Regions from separate parts of the Peribacillus sp. YIM B13477 genome, predicted to be linked through region 1. Evidence: riboswitches for the same ligand, from Rfam matches in the RefSeq annotation. Region 1 holds a riboswitch; each other region holds the start of a gene.

What was found. Region 1 has a riboswitch for S-adenosylmethionine ahead of mmuP (S-methylmethionine permease). Riboswitches for the same ligand answer to the same signal wherever they lie in the genome.
Region 2: another riboswitch for S-adenosylmethionine. It lies ahead of ACFX4H_RS08470 (Fur-regulated basic protein FbpA); the one in region 1 lies ahead of mmuP (S-methylmethionine permease).
Region 3: another riboswitch for S-adenosylmethionine. It lies ahead of ACFX4H_RS19065 (5-methyltetrahydropteroyltriglutamate--homocysteine S-methyltransferase); the one in region 1 lies ahead of mmuP (S-methylmethionine permease).
Region 4: another riboswitch for S-adenosylmethionine. It lies ahead of ACFX4H_RS09815 (methionine ABC transporter ATP-binding protein); the one in region 1 lies ahead of mmuP (S-methylmethionine permease).

Annotation. Positions count from the first base shown of each region.
Region 1 covers NZ_JBHZPD010000001.1:925,910-931,430, reverse strand. Annotated here, with positions in the region: gene mmuM (homocysteine S-methyltransferase) at 88-1,050, opposite strand; gene mmuP (S-methylmethionine permease) at 1,047-2,435, opposite strand; SAM riboswitch class I at 2,519-2,621, opposite strand; gene ACFX4H_RS04640 (flavin reductase family protein) at 2,847-3,455, opposite strand; gene ACFX4H_RS04635 (alpha/beta hydrolase) at 3,474-4,082, opposite strand; gene ACFX4H_RS04630 (ring-cleaving dioxygenase) at 4,082-5,029, opposite strand; gene ACFX4H_RS04625 (ring-cleaving dioxygenase) at 5,054-5,521, opposite strand, start outside.
Region 2 covers NZ_JBHZPD010000002.1:360,911-366,431, reverse strand. Annotated here, with positions in the region: gene thiM (hydroxyethylthiazole kinase) at 1-653, opposite strand, end outside; gene thiD (bifunctional hydroxymethylpyrimidine kinase/phosphomethylpyrimidine kinase) at 650-1,456, opposite strand; gene thiW (energy coupling factor transporter S component ThiW) at 1,425-1,946, opposite strand; gene tenA (thiaminase II) at 1,962-2,651, opposite strand; TPP riboswitch at 2,743-2,847, opposite strand; SAM riboswitch class I at 3,005-3,109, shown strand; gene ACFX4H_RS08470 (Fur-regulated basic protein FbpA) at 3,280-3,468, shown strand; gene ACFX4H_RS08465 (aspartyl-phosphate phosphatase Spo0E family protein) at 3,718-3,915, shown strand; gene ACFX4H_RS08460 (GNAT family N-acetyltransferase) at 3,985-4,491, opposite strand; gene ACFX4H_RS08455 (DUF459 domain-containing protein) at 4,709-5,410, shown strand; gene ACFX4H_RS08450 (ABC transporter ATP-binding protein) at 5,453-5,521, opposite strand, start outside.
Region 3 covers NZ_JBHZPD010000006.1:274,297-279,817, reverse strand. Annotated here, with positions in the region: gene ACFX4H_RS19080 (MIP/aquaporin family protein) at 1-149, opposite strand, end outside; gene ACFX4H_RS19075 (glycerol-3-phosphate responsive antiterminator) at 377-919, opposite strand; gene ACFX4H_RS19070 (hypothetical protein) at 1,092-1,511, opposite strand; SAM riboswitch class I at 1,668-1,769, shown strand; gene ACFX4H_RS19065 (5-methyltetrahydropteroyltriglutamate--homocysteine S-methyltransferase) at 2,075-3,178, shown strand; gene ACFX4H_RS19060 (hypothetical protein) at 3,323-3,850, opposite strand; gene ACFX4H_RS19055 (CaiB/BaiF CoA transferase family protein) at 4,113-5,213, opposite strand; gene ACFX4H_RS19050 (amino acid permease) at 5,455-5,521, opposite strand, start outside.
Region 4 covers NZ_JBHZPD010000002.1:628,802-634,322, reverse strand. Annotated here, with positions in the region: gene ACFX4H_RS09820 (methionine ABC transporter permease) at 1-525, opposite strand, end outside; gene ACFX4H_RS09815 (methionine ABC transporter ATP-binding protein) at 512-1,528, opposite strand; SAM riboswitch class I at 1,598-1,702, opposite strand; gene ACFX4H_RS09810 (MBL fold metallo-hydrolase) at 1,986-2,810, shown strand; gene ACFX4H_RS09805 (hypothetical protein) at 2,875-3,063, opposite strand; gene ACFX4H_RS09800 (YheE family protein) at 3,149-3,352, opposite strand; gene ACFX4H_RS09795 (YheC/YheD family endospore coat-associated protein) at 3,416-4,612, opposite strand; gene ACFX4H_RS09790 (YheC/YheD family endospore coat-associated protein) at 4,609-5,521, opposite strand, start outside.

The DNA of each region.
Region 1 (5,521 bases):
GAGCTCAAAAAAAACAGGAACCGCCAGATTCCTGTTCTTTTTGTTTATAGGTTTCCCGACTAACAATATTTTTGATAACAAAAAATGCTAGGAGAACGTTACCACGGAAGGTCGCCACTTTCTTGAAATGCCCGCAATATGATGAGGAGCGGTTCTGCAACATCCTCCAATTATATTTGCCCCCGCATGGTGCCAATCTTCAGATTTCACATCGAGCCTATTACATGATTCTGGACCATGCCATGTTTTAGTTTCTGGATTATATGATTCACCGGAATTCGGATAAACGATAATTGGTTTATGCGTGTTTGCACGCAACACCTGTATGGCTTCCGTGATAACTGATACAGGCGCACAGTTGATGCCAATTGCGGCAATTTGCTCACTGTCCCCAAACAATCTGGCACACTCCTCCAGCAATGTGCCGTCACTTATCGCTTTTTCATTTTTCAAAGAAAAGGACAGCCAAGCATAGACTTCTGGATAATCTTTCAATAATGAATGTAATACTTTTGCTTCTTGCAGGGAAGGAATCGTTTCAAATGCTAAAATATCAGCTCCTGCTTCAATCAAAGCTGATAATCGTGAGCGATGAAATGCCGCTAAAGTTTCATCTGAAACACCATAATTCCCAACATACTCTGAACCATCTGCAAGATAAGCCCCATAAGGTCCAACTGATGCAGCAACCAATGGCTTAGGTCTAATCGTTTGATATTCTTCCTTCCAAAATTCATCTCTTGCTTTTCTTGCAAGTAAAACCGTTTTCCGGATTAGATCCAATGCCTCTTTTTCTTGTATTCCGCGGAGGGCGAAACCTTCAACCGTTGCTTGATAGCTTGCCGTTATCGCACAGTCAGCACCAGCTCGAAAGTAGTCAGAGTGAACCTGGTAAATCACTTCTGGATTTTCAAGTAATACACGTGCAGACCACAGGGGATCGTCCAAATCACACCCATGACTTTCAAGCTCTGTAGCTAAAGCTCCGTCCAAAATCATGACTGAATGACCTCGTAAAATTGCTTCAATTGGGTTAATTTTATTCTTCATGGTTTTTCTCCTCTTTTCTTTATGGTTTGTGTCAGATAATAACTTCCATAGCAAAACAAAATAAACGGAATGCCACAATATAGTGCAATTCTTTGTGTAGGATCAAATGCAATTCCTATGCAAGAAGCAAGACATAACATAAATGAAACGATTGGTACGAATGGATATAATGGTGTATGGTAAGCCAAATCATTAACTGAGTTTCCTTCGTTTATATATCGTCTGCGAAATAGAAACTGTGACGCGCTAATACTCATCCAAACTATAACCACGGCTAGTCCAGAAATGGATACAAGCACTATGTATACAGTATCCGGCGCAATAATACTCGAGAAAAGTGCTAAAACACCGCCCAGCATACTGAAAAGGACTGCATTCAATGGAACACCCCGTTTTGTCAATTTTGCAAATATTGGCGAAATGGTTTTCTTATCTGCAAGTGACCAAAGCATCCTTGATGAGGCATATAGTCCTGAGTTTGCAGCAGACAAAATGGCAGTTAATATAACAAAATTCATAATATCCGCTGCATATGGCACTCCAATTCGTTCTAGAACGGCAACAAAGGGGCTCTCTAATACGCTTGCATCCGAAACAGGCAATAATGCGGATAAAACAACGATGGTTCCTACAAAAAAGATAATCAATCTCCATAATGTCATACGGATTGCCTTTGGAATCGTTTTTTCCGGATTCACAGTTTCTCCAGCTGCAACTCCGATCAATTCAGTTCCAGAAAATGCAAAATTCACCGCGAGCATCGTCATTAGAATGGCAAAAGCACCATTTGGAAATAACCCTGCGCTTGTAACATTGGAAAATAACGGAGCTGTTTGTGCGTTAATCATTGGAATGAAACCTACCATTGCCGCAGCTCCCAGAATAATGAATATCACAATAGCAAATACCTTAATAGACGCAAACCAGAATTCGGATTCAGCGAAAAACTTTACGGTCCACGCATTTAATGCCAAGACCAAAATAGCAAATAGAGCACTCCATATCCAGACACTGATTGATGGAAACCATCGCTGCATCAACAATCCTGCAGCCGTGAATTCCGAACCTAGTGCAACAGTCCAGGTTAGCCAATACAACCAGGCTACTGTATACCCTGTCCCTGGTCCGATGTATTTGGCTGCGTAACTATGAAACGCACCTGTCTCGGGCATATGCACTGACAGTTCACCTAGACATAGCATGACTAGATAAACCACTAATGCACCAATCAGATACGAAAGGATGGTTCCGAACGGACCAGCCTGTTGAATCGTATAACCCGAACTTAAGAATAAACCCGTTCCAATCACCCCGCCAAGCGATAGCATTATTATATGCCGTGCTTGCATTTGCCTTTGAAAATCATGCTTCCTTTTGTTCTCCATTCTAACTCTCCTTAATCTTGCATCCAGAAAAAACGAAAACGCACTCCAAAAAAGAGTGCGTTACTGACAAATAAACACGTACGGTCTTATCTATCAAGGTTTCACCCCCTGGAATTAGCACAGTGTCTTTGTAGACCTGTTGCTGAGGTTTCATAGGGCCAGTCCCTCCACCTCTCTGGATAAGAAATTATTTTTTTATAACTTTATCAATCTATGAAAAAATTGTCAAGTTTTGTTTCGGAATGTAAAGACTTCCTTTTAAATGCTAACGATCATGGCTGGGGCATTAATATTAAATTGTTTTTGGAACAAGCGCTAAGCGTATTATAATGGCAAATAAAACTAACCGGGTTCATATTGGTCTTAAAAATGGCAACATCTTAAAAGATGTCGCCATTTTTTTCTTTTTCCTTAAGGACGTTCTATTTCAAATAATTCCTCTAGTTTTGTATAAGTATGACCTGCTAATCTCGCTACAGGTTTTAGCCCATTCGGGTCAATACGGCCATTATGATAAATATCTTGCTCTATATGATAACAGACTATTTTCCCTATCAGCAAATCACAACCAGGTTTGTTCTTGGAACCTGCCAATGGAATCGATTGCTCTAATGTACATTCGAACCGCACCTTCGCTTCTTCCAATCCTGGTACGGATACCTTATCACTAACAGCCAGCGTGAAATTAGTAAGACCCAATTCACTTTCGTCAGATGGGAGTTCCTTGGCCGTTCGATTTGCATCAGCAACATTATTTTCGTCAGTGATATGAACAACGAACTCACCTGTTTGAATTGCATTTCGGGCTGTATCCTTTGAAACTCCTTCTTTCCGTTGAACAGAAATGGAAATCATCGGAGGATTTGAACTGACTATGTTAAAAAAGCTGAACGGCGCTATATTGATTGTACCGGTTTCGGATTGTGTCGTAACCAGCGCTATAGGTCTCGGTATAATGCTTCCAGTCAAAAACTTATAATTATCCCGTTCAGTCAGACTTTCAGGGTTAACAGAAATCATCTTCATTCCCTCTCATTCTTATAAAAAGTTCTTTTGAAACCATGAACCTGCTGCATCAACCTCTGAACGTGTCAACTGATGACCGTAATTTTCCCACTGAACTTCAACTGTAGCGCCAGCTTGCCGTAAAAGTTGATTAAGTTCATCAGTTTCTTCTGCTGGGCAAATCGGATCGTTTTTACCTGCAGCTATAAATACAGGCATATCTGAAAGGGACGGCAAAGCAATCCCTCGTCTTGGAACCATTGGATGATGAAGAATCGCTCCTTGTAATGCCCCCTCGTAATGGAACAGCAAACTTGCCGCTATATTTGCACCATTGGAATAACCTAATGCCACCACTCTGTCACGGTCGAAGTCATATTTTCCGGATGCTGATTCCAAGAAGTCATAAAGCTCCTTCGTTCGGAAGATCAAATCCTCTTCATCAAAAACCCCTTCAGCTAACCGTCGGAAATAACGGGGCATTCCATTTTCAAGTACATTTCCCCGTACGCTCAATACGGATGAACCCGGTGAAACCATTTCGGATAATGGCAAGAGATCTGTTTCCGTTCCTCCAGTGCCATGTAAAAGCAGTAGTAACGGAGCTTCTGGATTACTTCCTTTTTGAAAAATATGTTTCATCATTTATCCTCCTCTAGTACTCTCGGCACTGCCGGCAGTAACGTTTTTTCCATAACTTCCCGCTTTTCTTCCAACCATGGCGGCAGCATTAATTTACTGCCCATCGTTTCCTTCGTTTCATCATGAGCAAAGCCGGGTGGATCTGTGGCAACTTCAAAGAGTATGCCTCCATCTTCCCTGAAATAAATCGCATCGAAGTATTGTCGGTCTGTAAAGGGTGTCACACCATAGCCATGGTTACCGATATGCTCCCTCCATTCTTTATGATCTTCATTATCGCTCGCACGCCATGCAATGTGATGGACAGTTCCCACTCCGATTTTACCGTTTGGTAAAACCGTTTTTTTAACATCGATCAAATTTCCGATATCCGATGTGGATTTGAAGCGGATGAAATCGCCCTCTTCCCCAACCTGTTGAAGGCCCATCACTTCCTCTAATAGTTCCATCGTTTTGATCGGTTTTGACGTCAATAATACAGCTCCGCCGAAACCCTTGACCGCCTTATCAGCTGGTACACCGCCGAATGACCACTCGCTATTTTTACCTTCTTTACGCTCAACCAGTTCAAGTTGCAAACCATGTGGGTCTTGGAAATCAAGATATTCCTCACCGAAACGTGAAACCTTTTCAAAGTCTATATTAAATTTACCCAAACGATTTTCCCAGAAGCCCATTGAACCCTCCGGAACTGCATATGTTGTAATCCCCACTTGTCCGGAGCCAATTGTCCCTCGGTATGCCTCAGGCCAAGGAAAGAAAGTAATGATTGTGCCCGGTGAACCGGATTCATCTCCGAAATATAAATGATAGGTGCCTGGATCATCAAAATTAACGGTTTTCTTCACCATACGCATTCCCAATACTCCAGCATAAAAATCCACATTCTCTTGAGGATTGCCTACAATTGCGGTTATATGATGTATCCCTGCATTTTGCTTTTGCATGCCGATTACTTCCTTTCCCGTTGATTAATTAGTTGATTTTGTATTTAGTGGTTTTAAATTCGCTTCAATATCCTTTCTTTTCGATTCCAAAAAAGGTGGCAGGGCAAGGTTCTCACCTAGATGCTGCTCAGCTTCATCCACTTCAAAACCAGGTCCATCAGTAGCTAGTTCAAATAATATGCCATTCGGCTCCCTAAAATAGAGTGAACGGAAATAAAAGCGGTCCACATATCCCGAGTTCACGAATTTCGATTCACTAATCTTTTCTACCCATTTTCTCAATTCTTCTTCATCATCCACCCGGAAGGCAACATGGTGTACCCCACCCCTCCCCAGCCTTTCCCGAGGTATGTCATTCCTTTCTTCAATATGGAGTTCCGCTCCTGTTCCTCCTTCACCTGTCTCGTAAACGACTATCGGATTTTGCCCCCTGATAGCGGATGGATATGTGCCTGATTTCCTGAATCCCAATACCTCGATAAGAACACTTTC
Region 2 (5,521 bases), on a different contig from region 1:
GCAATTGCTGCAGAATAGAAATCATCGGTGACTCCGGAAAAAGTTCCGATAAGAGCAGTGGACATGCAACCGGTACCTGTAACATTAGTTAAAAGGAGGTCCCCGTTATCGATGATGGACGTATGTTTTCCATCGCTGACCGCATCCTTAGCTCCGCTGACCACGATGATGCAATTCAATTCATTTGCCGCTCGTGCAGCCAGATCTGCATTGCTAATCGCAAGTTCCCCCGAATCCACACCGCGTGTAACGGTATCCCCACCCATCAATGACAGGATTTCACTCGCATTTCCGCGAATGATTTGGAAAGTAACCTTACTTAGGAGTTCTTTGACTTGCTCTGTACGATAGGAGGTGGCACCAACTCCCACCGGGTCCAAAATGACTGGGATGTCCAGGTCATTTGCCGTTTTACCGGCAATCTCCATTGCTTCCAAGGCTTTATCATCGATCGTTCCGAAATTCAGGACCAATGCATCTGCTAATTTGACCATATCCGCCACTTCACTTGGGCTCGATGTCATTACTGGTGAACCTCCGATGGCAAGGGTGGCATTTGCACAGTCATTGACCGTAACAAAGTTGGTGATTTGGTGAACGAGTGGTTTCCTTTCTCTTACCTTCATAAATAAATCGGCTGAAGAAATATTCATAACAAGTCACTCCGTTCTTTTTTTGAATATGAATGAAAATGATGGACAGGTCCATGACCTTTACCGATTGAAAAGCTATTGCGTATCGCTTCGGAAATATAGGTCTTGGCATGTTCGATCGACACTTGCAATGGCAGTCCATTTGCCAGGTTAGATGTAATGGCGGATGATAGGGTACAGCCCGTACCATGAGTGTTTTTTGTATGAATGCGTTCTCCCTTGATCCAGTGGAAGTCAGTCCCATCATAAAAAAGATCATTTGGATTTCCTGCCGCATGGCCGCCTTTAAGTAAAACGGCTTTGGAACCCATTTCTTGTATCGAAATGCATGCCCTGTAGAAATCTTGTTTCGTCCGAATCGGGAAGCCAGTAAGTACTTCCGCTTCTGGTACATTGGGTGTTACAAGATTTGCAAGCGGAAGCAATTCCATTTTTAAGGCAGAGATGGCCTTTTCGTCGAGCAAATGGTGGCCGCTTTTGGAAATCATGACAGGGTCAAGGATAACGATGGCAGGCATGAAGGTTTTAAGGGACGCAGCGACCGTTTCCACGATTTCTTTTGATCCAAGCATGCCTATTTTTACTGCATCGACAGGAATATCTTCAAAGATAGCTGCAATTTGATCCGATATGATAGCTGTTTCAATGGGCTGTACAGAACGGACTTCCATTGTGTTTTGGGCAGTTACGGCTGTGATGGCAGACATTCCAAACACACCATGTGCAGAAAATGTTTTTAAATCCGCTTGTATTCCAGCACCGCCCCCTGAATCAGAGCCTGCGATCGTTAATGCTGTTTTCATAAAAAAACCCCTTCATATAATTATTTTTTAGCAGTATTTTAAGTAATATGAAAGCTAAAATCGCCCCTGCGAATGAACTGAACATAAAAGCCGGTAAAAAACCAAAAAGAGCAGCTTTTTCTCCCAATAGGAGGGTGGCAAGCGGATAACAGGCCAGGGAACCGAGAAATCCGGTCCCGATCACTTCCCCTAAACAGGCGAATTTTAAGCTTTGTGTTTTTCGGTAAAGGATGGCGGCCAAAAGTGCACCAATCATGCTGCCGGGAAAGGCGAAAATTGAACCGGTACCAGTCATGTTTCTAATGATGGAAACTAAAAAAGCTTGTGTCACCGCATATGCAGGCCCCAATAAAACCGCCGTCAGGACATTTGCCAGATGTTGAATAGGAAAGATTTTTGCAAATCCTGCAGGGATGAAAATAAATGAACTGGTCAGCGTCGTTAAAGCCGTGATCATGGCAGTCAATGTCAGTTTCTTGATAGGGTTCATCCTCATGTCAACCACCTACAGAGGCCAATCCTGCTCATTTTGAACCATGTCCCAGAATAAATATTCATATCGGGAAGTAACCAAAAAGTGCTTTTCTAATCTAAGAAGTTCCTTTTCAGGCATGTCTTCGGTCAATTCTTCCAATAAAGCGATCAGCCACTTGTGTGCTTCCCCGAATTCAGGAGATGAATAGGACCTTATCCAATCTGCGTAGCGATTGTTTTCCAGTGCTGCTCCATTTTGTTCTTTTAATAGCAAACCGATTTCATAATAATCCCAAGCGCAGGGCAGGAGACAGGCGATCAAGTCTGCCAAAGTCCCATGCTGAGCTGCATTTAGCATGTAACCTGTATAGGCTAGAGTGGTTGGAGTAGGTTCTGTATTTTCCAATTCCTTGGAGCTGATCCCGAATTCGGAAGCATAATGCCGATGAATATCCATTTCCACTTGAAGGGTTTCATTTAAAATGCTCGCAAATTTTGCCATGGTTTCGATGTTATGGGCTTTGATGACACCTAAAGCAAAGAGCTTGGAATAATCCATGAGATAGACATAGTCCTGCTTCAGGTAATAGGCAAATTTCTTTTCAGGAAGTGTGCCGTTTCCAATTGCCTGGACAAAGGGATGTGAATGGTTCCTTTTCCAAATCTCTTTTGCCCGTGCATGCAGTCTATCACTGAATGTTTCTAATTTTGTATTCTCCATTGTTCATCCTCCTATAGAATGGCTCCCTTTGTTAAATAAAAAACCCCGTTCCTGAATACGGAACGGGGTAGATGGATATAGTCTGTAAAATGGACGATATCATCCACTTCCCTCCGCCGGTATGAGCCGGTTCAGGTTCAAAGGGTCCGGAACTAATTCCATCTCAGTCTTAAAAAAGACTCCCCTAGTGGTGTGAATTGTATGTAATTACTGACATCATATCAGAAAGACAAGAAAATGCAACCCGTATTTGAAAGAGGGATCACTTTATGTCCAGGAAAAAAGGGAGAACCAGGTAATTGACTTTTGAAGATTATTAGGATAGAATCATTTCTACATCATTATATATTGAATTCTTATCCAGAGAGGTGGAGGGACTTGGCCCTATGAAACCTCGGCAGCGGACCCGTTTAGGGAACTGTGCTAAATCCAACAAGCATATGCTTGGAAGATAAGAAGAGCCGTACGGACACTGTCAGCCTCTTCTTAAATTAGAAGGGGCTTTTATTTTTGGGAAATAACGTTTAGTGACATACTAGAAAAGGTATATATAATTTGGTGAAATCAAACAAGTTGATAAAGTTTAGCTAACTAGAAGCAGGCACTAGGACGGAAAGGAGCCATTTACATGGCAGAATTATTTAAGAGGATTGAACAGAGGAAGGCAAAACTCATTGAAGAGCTATTGGCCAATGGAGTATACAAAACCTCTGATGAAAGGCACCTTTATGATGCCCCATTAAAAGTACTTGAAGATGAATATAAGATTGTTATAAATAGACCTAATAACGAGTCACCTTCTGAATGGATGACATAGTAATCGGAATACAATATTTGGATTTTTGGATAAGGGATATGATGTAAGCATTCGCAGTCTACACTAGTGGATGCTTTTTTTGCGTTTATTAGAAAACGACACACATTATACATAATTAAATAACAAAATAGGTGTTTTGTCACATTTGACCTATAAAATAACACATTTAATTTCTGAAAAATAGTTGATTTTAACTAGTGGTTTCATTATGATGAAAGTGTAAAAATATTGAATAAATGGGAGGTGGCTATGATGACTTGCTATAAGGTAACTATAGAAAAAGTAGAAGAGAAGAGACAGGAAATGATAAGGTTGGGAGCGATTTACGGCTTAACAAGTCTGCTGACTGTACAAGCCAGCCAAGAATTGGATACGCTATTGAATGCGTTAGCAAGTAAAAGAGATTCTGAATATTTTTCCCTTCAAGAAGCATATAGGTATTTTTAAATTAGCAATCCGACCTGTATTAATCTAAAAAAGCTACTGCTCAAGGCAATAGCTCTAAAGAATTATATATTAAATATCGACACGTTTACCTAGAATGATCAAATCCCGCTCAATGCCATCCATCTCGGCAACTTGAGGTAAATGTGCCCATTCTTCAAATCCGAATTTGGAAAAAAGCTTAAGGCTTGGTGTATTATGGGCGAAAATGAAACCCAATAAAGTCTTAACACCTAATTTTGGACTCAATTCAATTGCCTTTCGAATCGAAATTTGTCCAATTCCTTTTCCCCGGAAATAATCATCAATGTAAATGCTGATTTCGGCAGTGGAATTATATGCCGGTCGGCCATAAAAGGATTGAAAGCTCATCCATCCAGCGGTTTTCCCTTCTATAGTAATGATATATAGCGGTCTACTTTCTGAATGATGTTCCTCAAACCATTTAACCCTCGATTGGACGGATACAGGTTCCGTATCTGCCGTTACCATCCTTGAAGCAATTGTCGAATTATATATTTCAACAATTCTGGGTAGATCAGATAGTTCTGCCTCTCTAAACTCTATGTGTTCTTCCATGATATAAACTCCTAACTATCATTTATTCAATCTCCAGAATGAAGGGTGATCCCGTTTTTGGTTTTAGGGACGTTGAATGAAACCCAATCCATTGAAAGTTTTATATTATCATACACTCTTTATTCTTTATCTGACAATTCTTTTTTATGTTAGTACTGCAGATTTTTTGGGTATGAAAAAGATTAAATACTTCTAGTAAAGACAAGAGGAGAACTAAATGAAAAAATTGGCAGGTATATTAATTATCGTACTGGTTATATGTTTTGCTGCATATGAATTTCAGGCCTCGGAGTCGGAAGATGTGCAAAGGGTCATGGCTTTTGGAGATTCATTAACCTATGGAAAAGGGGATAAGGACGGGGAAGGATATATAGAAGGCCTTGAAGATGAATTGAATAATCCGCAATCGGAGCAAAAAGTGAGTTTTTGGAATTACGGTATTAAAGGCCAGGAAACGGATGGGGTGATGAAACAGCTAGATGATTACCGCATTAAAACGAAACTTGATGAAGCCGATACTTTCATTGTTTTTATTGGAACGAATGACTTGATCAATAGTAATGGCGGGAACTTGGAGAAAATAAGTGACCGAAAAATCAATGAGGGTAAACGGGAATATATCAACCATCTGAAAAAGATTACATCAACACTGATAGAGGCAAACGATAAAGCGGATATTCTGGTAGTAGGACTATATAACCCAAATAAAGACAATCAAAAACTTGAAAAGCACATTCGCGATTATAACGAGTCAATAAAGGGATTAGCCGATAAAGGTGAAAGGATGTTATTCATTCCTACAAATGATCTTTTTGAAGATGAAAAGAAAACAAAGTATTTCAGTGATAAATTACATCCGAATGAAAAAGGGTATCAGCTCATTGCGAATCGGGTTTTGGAAAGTTATGATTTCAAATGAAACCAAACATGCACAGAAAGGCCTTCTGTGCATATTTGCCTGCTAAGTTGCTAGGTATTTGATATCGCTTAGCTGAGGGAACTGTAAGTCATGGAGCTGCTTGTATCGGCC
Region 3 (5,521 bases), on a different contig from region 1:
ATGGTAACAGCCAATCCCCACGCAATCGTGATAACGATCCAGCCGGCATCTTTTGCATAGGAACCCTTTAAGGATGAACCTGCCCCAATACCTGCTCCGAATAAAACTAAAATCATCGTGCCTAACACTTCTCCCCAAAATGGAGTCATGATAAAACCCCTCCCCTGATAATTTTTTAAACCTTGCCAACAAATAAAAGGAGATCCACAGCAGAACCATCTTCATAAAAAAAATTATGAATAGATCTGTTGTGAATCTCCTAGTCTCCGTCACATATATTAACTTGTACTGTAAAATATACTAGGTTATGAAAACGCTGTCAATAATTTGTGAAAAATTAATCTATTATTCTGTAATTTTTTTCAATTTTTCCCTATTAGATGATATCCCATAATTCAGTTTTTGAAGTGGTGATTGACGAGGCGCCGGCATCAAGGGCATTCAGGACTTCATCCGAAGTTCGTATGAGGCCGCCTGCAAAAATCGGTGTCTGCAATCGTTCCTTCACTTCTTTTATCATCCATGGCATGGCGCCCGGCAATACTTCGATATAATCCGGCTTGGTTTTCTGCACCAGCTTATAACTTTTCTCAAGTGCATGTGAGTCAATTAAAAAGATTCGCTGGATGGCAATGACCCCCTTTTGCTTCGCCTTCAATATAACGCTTGATTTAGTCGAAATCAGCCCATAGGGGTTATATTCCTGACAAATGAATTCTGTCGCGTACTCATCACTTCTTATGCCATGGATCAAATCGACATGATAAATCATTTTCTTATTATGCTGCTTTGCCATCATACTTACATTTTTCAATTGTGAGATATGCAAATCAAGAAACACACCTATTTCATAGGAACTTTCTAGAAATCTTTCAAAATCCTTCATGCTTGCTGAAGCAGGCAAAATCTTCTGATCCATCATTATCCTCCTCATTCCCAGAAAAACTCAAAACTTCAAGTCATTTAGTATATTTTAAAGAACTTGATTTATCAAACACATTTTTTCATGAGCCATGTAACCTTAACACTATCATACCTTTCACACCCTTTATAGTTTGCGGCTAAGGATATATGTAAAATATCCCCTTGAATCATAAAGAAAGTTTCATTTTCAATGCACCTTCGACGAGTTCATACGATTTAATTGTGCCAATGGGAATTTTTCTCACGATGCTCCAAGCATTAACATTCATTTTGATCGCTCTTTTTTCATATTCAAAAAATGGCGGTCTGTTAAATATCCTTTGGTTGATGAAATTCCTGTCAATGGGTTCCATTTCTACTAATTCAAATGAAATCGTTCTTTTGTCCACATGAACCGGTTTTAATGTAATCCGGAAAGCCACATTTTTCTTAAACATCATTTTTTTCACTTCCATCGTTCCGGAAAGCTCAATATGCTTTGGCGTAATTTCGACTTTAATATCCTGACCAGATGATTTCATTTTTATGATTCTCTCTATCATGGCTTCAGTTACCGTAATCGGTATGCCATTTTTGAATGGACTCATCCTTGCATTCCCTCCCCACTCAAAGCATATGCCGGATTCCCTGATGCCGTTAACATTCCAGCCCGGATTAATAAACGGTATATTCGAAATATTCCGGTTCCACCCCTTGACCTTCATAAAAACTACCTGTATAGTCATAGTTAATTTAATAGACAACTCTTATCCAGAGAGGTGGAGGGACTGGCCCTTTGATGCCTCAGCAACAGACTGATCTTGTACTGTGCTAATTCCAGAAGTGTAAAAACTTGAAGATAAGAAGAGTATATAGCTTTGTTGCCAACACCTCTTCTTATTTTTAAGAAGAGGTTTTATTTTGGCTGTTTTCACATACTTTGTTGCTATTTACCAGGTAATGGGTTGTGGTTGATTTCCCCTCAAGATGCTCGCTTTCCGCGGGGCGGGCGGTGAGCCTCCTCGGCGTAAACGCCTGTGGGGTCTCACCTCTCCCGCTGCTCCCGCAGGAGTCTCGCACTTCCGCTCCAATCAACCTTAAATAGTTTCGTTTAAAAACAACAATCTTTACGAAAAGAGCTTTTATTTTTAAAAGGAAAGAAGGAATCAACATGTCAATCACATTAACGAAAGCACCATTCAGGGCGGACCACGTCGGAAGTTTATTAAGACCGGAACGTTTACATATTGCCAGAAAGGACTTTAAGGAAGGTACCATTTCAGCTGAGCGGCTTCGTGAAATTGAAACTGAAGAAATCAATCGGATCGTCGATAAACAAATCGAAGTTGGTTTAGAGGCCGTTACGGACGGTGAGTTCAGACGGACATGGTGGCACTTTGACTTCCTCGAACATTTAAATGGCATCGAGGGTTATGTAACTGAAAAAGGCCTTACATTCGATGGTGTCGAAACAGAGAGATATAATGTTCGCAATACCGGGAAGGTTTCATTCAACCCTGAACATCCCTTCATTCGTGATTTCATTGAATTGAATAAAGTCGTGAACGGACGTGCCGTTGCCAAGCAAACCATTCCCAGTCCGAATCAATTATTTGCTGCAGGCATTCATAATGAAGACGTCTACCCTGATATTGAAGACTATGCAAATGATATCATCAAAGCCTATCAGCATGCTTTGAAAGCCTTTTATGAAGCAGGTGTGCGTTACCTTCAATTGGATGATGTATATATTGCCAGACTTTCAGCCCCGGATTTCCAGTTCAAAGATGGAAAATATACGAGGGAACAATTAATCGATCTTGCACTTCGGGTCATTAATGGCGCATTGGAAGGCAAACCAGAAGACCTTATCGTCACTACCCATCTATGTCGCGGAAACTACCAGTCGACATGGGCGTTTGAAGGAAGCTATGCCCGTATCGCCCCAACTTTATTGGCAAAAGAAAAAGTGGATGGATTCTTCTTGGAATATGATGATCAACGCTCAGGGGATTTCAAACCATTGGAATACATTCCAAATGGCGGTGCACGGGTCGTACTTGGTGCCGTCACTTCAAAAAATGGAGAAATCGAGGACAAGGAAGCTGTTAAGGCACGCATTAAAGAAGCATCGCACTTCGTTCCGCTCGAACAATTATGCTTAAGCCCTCAATGCGGCTTCGCCTCCACACATCACGGCAACAAGCTAACCGAAGCACAGCAATGGGAAAAGCTGAAATTCGTCGTTGATGTAGCGAAAGAAGTATGGGAATGATTATTTTACGGAGACTTTAAAACTTATTTACAGGATTCGAACAACCTAATCGGCTTCAATATAAGCGTGCCGATTAGGTTTATACTTAAAACCCTAAAACTGAAAGCAAACAAAAAAAAGAACGGCCATCTGGACGTTCCCTTTTTACTTGCAGCTATCGTCATCATCCTCCATTTTCTTCACGAATATATCATCCGTCACCCTATCTTCCAGCTTGTTCCTCAAGGCCAATTCCGCAGCCTTCCCATCACTAGGCGATCCGTCCGAGAAATACATCGGAAACAGGGAGAAAAACATAATGTAGAAAGAAAAATAGATAAATTGATACCAGATTACCGAGCTGTCCAGGATATTCTGATACACTAAGCTGTATATGATCAGCATGCTGATTAAATTAAAGATAGCCCCCCCTAAATAGATCAGGGTATTCGTCAATCGATTATCATGTTTCAAACCCTTGAACTCGCAAGTCCCATTCCAAAAATAATATTTCCTCACCTCTATGTTCCGAAAGGCGAAAAGCTTATTACCACACCCGATCAAGATTTTCTTTTCCGATCCCCCAAAGATCGTAACGAAGAAAATATGCCCGCTCAAATGTATCAGTGTAACGATCGGCATGATCAAAAAAAAGGAAAATAGAAATTTAATGATATCAGAGAGACCAAACATATTTAACTAACCCCCTCCTTACCAGCGATTTCCTTACCAGGATGCTACTCTGATACCCTGCCCACACTAGTTATAACTAGTAAATTTTCACAGTGGTAATATGTTGCTTTCCAAAAATGATAAGATGATAATTGTTCTCCTTCCGCTTCACTTCGACCTTCGAACGACTATATCGACCCTTCCCCTGCTTTTTCCGTCATTCAAAAAAACAGGCTATCACCTTCCAAAAAACCCGGAAAAGCGATAGCCTTTACATCTTTATTTAGCGATTGGGGGTGCGAAGGATTTCTGCGTTGTTTTGTCCTGGCTCCAAGCCTGCATGTTTATATCCAGGGGTGAAAACCGATGTTTTGATCGGGCAGGCGATTTGCCTCTGGACATTCCCTTTTCCGTCAGGTACCTCGACGATCATTCCCCTCTCCTTCAATTGGGGATGCTCGGCCGCTTCGGTGAAAGTCAGCACTGGTTCTGCGCAAGCCTCGAATTCAGCGAATATCTCCTGCCATTCATGAAAATCTCTCTCGAGGAAAGCCAGCCGGACGGCCGTTTTAAACCTGATTCCGCTTTCTTCATCGCTTTTCATGCTCAGCTCATATAATCCGGGTGCACCAATCGCTTCACATAATGCTTTTCGAAAAGGGGGCTCAAGGCTGCCTACCGAAAAATAGCGTCCATCTTTCGTTTCGTAAAAGTCATAAAAAGACCCTCCGTTCAGCATCAATTTTTCTGGTTCAAGTTCAAGGCCACCTTGTAAATTCAGAGGTGCGGATATGGCATTCAAGGTAAAACTGCAGTCGGTCATGCTGATGTCGATGGCTTGGCCGAATCCTGTTCTTTCCCTGTGAATGACTGCAGATAATATTCCGATGACAGCATGCAATGAGCCTCCGGCAAGATCTGCTATTTGGGTTCCGTTTTTTGCCGGGCCGTCCTTTTTCGTACCGGAATAGCCTGATAAGCCTGCTATCGAAATATAATTGATATCATGTCCCGGTCGGTCTTTATAGGGACCAGTCTGGCCGTAGCCCGTAATCGAACAGTAAATCAGCTTCGGGTTGATCGATTTTAATGTCTCATACCCCAGACCCAGACGTTCCATGACACCTGGACGGAATTGTTCAATGACGATATCGTATTCCGTCACTAGGTTTCTTACGGATTCGATAGACTCGGATTGTTTTAAATCCAGTGTGATCGACTTCTTCGATCTGTTAAGATATTGGTTCACACCCCATGAATCCTTTGCCCCCGGCCTCTCCACCTTCAAAACATCCGCTCCTAAATCCGCTAGCATCAAAGTGGCAAATGGACCTGGCAGTAACGTTGAAAAGTCCAATACTTTTAAATGAGTCAATAAGGTCATCAGCCGTGCACCTTCCCTTTCCCTTGAAAATAGTAAAAGCCTTCCAGTCGTTCCGTACATGCAATTTAGCCGAGTTTACGATTATCATATAACACCCCCCATAACATTTGTATAAATTTCCATTTAATAAAAATAAAAAACCAGGAATCAGCTTCCTGGCTTTTGATAAGAGCCTATAGAAAACAAGTAAAAGCCGGACAATTTAAAACATATTGTCCGGCTGCTTTTACTTTAAGCTTGTTCATTCATATTTTTTGTCAAAGTCAAATTCGACTTCATCAAGTTTAACGAATTTAGTTTTTCTTATA
Region 4 (5,521 bases), on a different contig from region 1:
GCCACCGCCGATTGTCCCAGCCATTGCTGAATAACCGATTAGCGAAATGGTCGTTAATGTCAGTCCTTGAATGATTCCCGGTTTTGCCTCTGGAAGAAGTACATCCTTAATGATCATCCATGGAGTGGCACCTACGGCAATTGCAGCTTCAATCACTCCTCTGTCTATTTCACGTAATGCCGTTTCAACAATCCTTGCAAAAAAAGGGATTGCGGAAACGGACAGGGAAACAGAAGCTGCTCTTGGCCCTATCGTCGATCCCGTAAGTAGGTCCGTTAAAGGAAGGAGGGCGACCAAGAGAATGATGAACGGGATTGAACGGACAATATTGACTGCGAAACCGAGAGATCGATTCACGATGCCATTTTCAAAAAATAAATTCCTGGTTGTTGTAAATAGCAATACTCCAAGCGGTAAACCGATCAGCAGGGCTACTGCAAGAGAAACGCCGACCATATAAATCGTTTCAAGAAAGGCTTTATTAAGATCAGGTAAAATATTGACGATGGGATTAAGCAGTGACATGTTTTAACACCTCCACAGAACTGGAACGATTTTTTATATACTCCAATGCCGAATGGATTTGTACGGCATCGCCAATTAACTCGATGATTAAAATGCCTAAAGGAACATCCTGGATATACTCAATTTTACCGTGTAAAATATTCCCCTTTACTGCATGGGATTGGAGAGTATCCGAAAGAATCGACTCACCGGCGGTTTGCCCTTCGAATTGGATCTTAATAATCGTCCCTTCACTTTCATCAATCAAGTGCGAAGGGAGTTCGAAATCCAGTACACTGCTAATGAATTGCTTCGTTAATTCCTGTTTGGGCTGTGAAAATATTTCATAAACGGGTCCTTCTTCAATTACCCGGCCATCCTGCATCACGGCGACTCGGTGGCATAGTTCTTTGACCACTTCCATTTCATGTGTAATCAACACGATGGTGATACCAAGCTCACTGCTTATCTTTTTCAATAACTGTAAAATCGCTTTTGTAGTTGTCGGATCAAGGGCTGAAGTCGCTTCATCACATAATAGTACAGTGGGTTCATTTGCTAACGCTCGAGCTATGCCGACCCGTTGCTTCTGTCCACCGCTAAGCTGTGCAGGATAGACATCTTTCTTATCGCTGAGCCCTACGATTTCCAACAATTCCAATACACGTAACTTAGTCGCGTCCTTCGATCGATGCGCGGCTCTTAAGGCGAAAGCGACATTTTCATAAACGGTTTTTGAACTGACCAGGGAAAAGTGCTGGAATATCATTCCGATTTTTTGGCGTTGTTTACGAAGCTCTTTGCTAGATAAAGAGGTTAAATCAATGCCGTCGATAATGATATTTCCACCTGTCGGACGTTCAAGCAAATTCAAGCAGCGGAGTAATGAGCTTTTTCCAGCTCCGCTGTAGCCGACAATGCCATATATTTCACCAGTTTGAATGGTCAAAGATACGTTATCCACTCCGATAACTCGGTTTTTCTTCGAGACGTATTCCTTTCGGATTGAACGGATTTCAATCATGAGCTTTCCCCCTTAAACATTAAAAAAGCTGCCTCTATCATTCAGAAAGAGGCAGCGAAATCATATCTCGGCTTATCTTTCAGAATGCAATCATTCTGCAGGAATTGGCACCGTTCCCTAAGGGCGGTTGCCGGACATCACAGGGCCTGATCCCTCCGTCACTCTCGATAAGTAAATTATTATTTTAGAATATTTCAAGTTTTATAATATAATCTATATTATTTGTAAAATCCGGCAATGTCAATCGTTTCTTTTATTTTTTTGTCATTAAAACTGGTAAGGTCCGTTAAAACGATTCATGGAAAATGGGCTATTATGCAATAATCCAGCATTTTCATCGAGGCTATTTATTCCAATATTTCCTTGTCAAAAAGGTAAAGTGGTACTACATTTATTATAGTAAAGTTAAAAAAAGGAAGGTAAAACTATTTTTGTACAATGATGGGGAGGAAACCGAATGATAGAGATCAAGACGATAAATGATGTGGTTTGCGTGCATGGGACTCCTGGCGGGAACAAGGGGGGGATGAGTGTGTATGTCTTTTTAACGGATGGCCTATTGATAGATACTGGCGCACAGATTTTATTGGAAGAGCTTATTCCATTCTATGAATCCGCAGACTTCGACTCAGTGGCCCTGACTCACTATCATGAAGACCATACGGGGGGCGCTGCCTGGATAAAGGAACATAAAAAGGTCCCTCTTTTCATTCACCCGATGTCGGTTGAGGTTTGTGCAAAGGATGCTGAATATCCTGAATATCGCAAAATTTTCTGGGGAAAGAGAGACGCCTTTAAAGCTGAGCCGCTAGGGAAGGCCATTCATTCCCGTACCCAAACGTGGGAGCCGATTTTTACCCCAGGTCATGCAAAGGACCATATGGTGTATTTGAATCACAATAATGGCGTGCTTTTTTCAGGAGACCTTTTCGTAACCCCAAAAACAAAGCTTGTCTTACGGGAAGAGTCCGTCCCGGTGATCATCGGTTCCATAAAAAGATTGCTTCAATATGACTTCGGGGAAGTGTTTTGCTGTCATGCTGGGCATGTTCCTGATGGGAAGGAGATGTTTCGAAAAAAACTGGATTATCTGGAAAACCTCCAAGGGGAAATTTTACGCTTGCATTCTCAAGGGCTGACCGTTCATGAAATCCAGCAGGTCGTTTTACCGAATCGCTATCCCCTTATCGAGATATCTGGGCATGAATGGGATTCAGAGCATATCATTACATCGATATTAAACGAAAATATTTTAAGTGCGAGGGAGAATGGGACTATTTGAATGCTATCCGTTTAACGGTCTGACTGATATGAAAGAGAGCTCTCCATAAGAGAGCCCACATTATTCATTTATTGACATTGGGATCTGTTTCATCATAAAAATCATGTGCTTCTTCGATGTTCTGAAGGTTAGCGACTTCATACACATTTCCGCCCGCCATTCCTTCATTGATGATACGGTCGATATCCAGGTAAACGGAGTCCTTGCCATCATATTCGGTATCCTTCAAAAATGTCATTTTTTCTTTATCCAAAAGAAATCCCTCCTAGCCTTTTCTTTAGTTTAGGCAAAGGAGTTTTTTTTATTCTGTTAAGCGATTTCATGAATGTAAAGGGGTTTCATTCATATACATGGAAGATCATTAGATCATGTATCATGCTTTTGAGTTTAGTTTCATCTGTTTCGGAAGGCGGATTGGCTGTCCACTCGATGGATCCATCTTTATGATACAAGGCTTTGACTGCCTGCTTGTTGAAATAAAAGGAAATTTTCCATCCTGGCAGATTCTTATGCAATGGTTCCCATTGAAAATGAGTGATCATATGTATTACCTCCATATATACTGTTTCTCATTCGATTATAATGGAAAACGGCAGCTGGAGGTGTTATTTTCTTTTCAGGTTGGGAAAAGTTAATTCAATGAAAAGATTTTTTAAATGCAAAAGCCTGTTTGTTTCAATTTCTTCTTCATCGAATTGCATCGGCTTTGAGTTCACTTCGTATATGAAAAGCGAGCCCGATTCGTCTTCCCCTATATCAATGGAAAACTCTCCGAGAAACCCGATCTTTTTTGAAAGTATCTCTCCGCATTTTTGGGCAATATTCGCTAATTTTAGATCCAGGTTTTTTGATTTAATGTCCTGATAAGGAAAAAGCTTTCCGCCTCGGGGAGTGTGGGTGGTGATTTCCTGAGTTTGCGACATCCTTACCGCTTTGCCGGTCACTTTATAAAAACCTTTTTCATAATGGACGAGAATCCGGTAATCATAACGATGTCCAAAGAGTTTTTTTGGTATGATCGCCTGTTGAGCAAGATAGCTCCTTTTTAATAAATCCCTTTTTTTTGTATCCCAGAAGGAAGCAAAATCAGGGAAGGACTCACTATGCTTTAAGCTATTGAACAATAGGGTATCATCATCATTTTTGATAATGGTATAAATGCCCTTCCCTTGGCTTCCTTTGCATGGCTTAAGGTATATATGCCTGTATGTCTCCAGGAAAGAATCAAGGCAACCGCTGTTTCGTAAGACCATGGTGGGCGGAAGGTGGTTGGTGAGGGATCCATCTTCAGTTAATGCCTCGAACATCACATATTTATCTATAAAACAGGGGTTGAATAGAGTCATTCGGTAATCTTTAAAATGTGTGATAAGATGTTGGAATTCCTCTGACGCCTCATAGCTCCTCCAGGGGATACGGTTATAGACGATGTCAGGGAAGGGCACCTTACATTCAATCCACTTGTTTGAAATGGAGGAAAAAAGATACCCTTTCATCGACTCGGAATGAAGGGCATTTCCTGTGAATACATACGCCAATATTCCATGTTGCAATAAATATAATGATAAGTCCCGAAAAAGGGTCAGGTTTCCACCCAAACCTGATTCCTTTTTGGGATTGGAAACAGTTAAAATTCCGATGGTAAGCATCCGGTTACCCGGAAATATTGTGATTGGAATTAGCGGTTGATTCGAATGGTTCTTTTTATAGCTGATTTCTTCTTCGGCAGAGCCGGCGAAAAGTTCCGCATTCTCATGAGTGTGGTGCCAATTTTCAGTGGGGATATCATAATAAATGTTCATTGCGGCACTCTGATTGATTTTGTAATCGTCTGTTCCGTAAGATAAATGGCATAATCAAGGCTTAGCTTTCTGGTCAGCAATTCGAAATCCTTGAGTTTTGGATGGGAGAAGATGGAACGTCCAGGCTTGGAATTGGCTTCAAACATCCAAACCTGCCCTTTTTTATCCAATCCAAAATCAAATCCTATTTCTGCGATGATGCCGTCCAAGTTCTTTTCTATACTGTCACTTAAAATCAGTGCGGCTTCCGATAGCTTTCCTTCGACTTCTGTCGCCACATCGTCATCTCCAAACAGTTCGGCAACCGTTTTGATGACACCCCCGCTTTTAATATGGGTCGTGACGCTGCCGGCGCCGGCGATTTTTGCGGCAATCGCGGTCACCTGCCATTTTCCATTACTGTCCTTGTTCGTATGGACCCGGAAATCCACTGGACGTTTTTCAGATCGAATTAATGGGATGCCCTGCTGCACGATCAGATTCTCGAGCGGGCGGTCGTGAAAAATGTGTTTAACGATGGATTCCAATGTCGAAAACCGTTGCAGTTTATTTTCTTTTGCTTCGTTTGTATAGCGGCAATAGTAAACATTCTCATGCTTATCATAAAGAATTTGGTGAATCCCTAGACCGAGGCTGCCGTGAATGGGCTTTATATAAACTTGCCGGTAATGGGAAAGAAGGGTTTCCACCACGGATATGGATTGAAATGGATACGTTTCCGGCAAATAAGGCAGTGCCCGCTCATCTGCGCATAACCTTTCATTTACATCCCATTTATTGAAAAATCCGGGGTTATACCATGGTATGGTATATATTTTTTGGAATTTCTGCTTCACTTCTTTAGGTCCATCACGGTTTTCCGTCAACCGATTTGGTAGCCGGTCATAGATGACATTAGGAAAAGGAAAT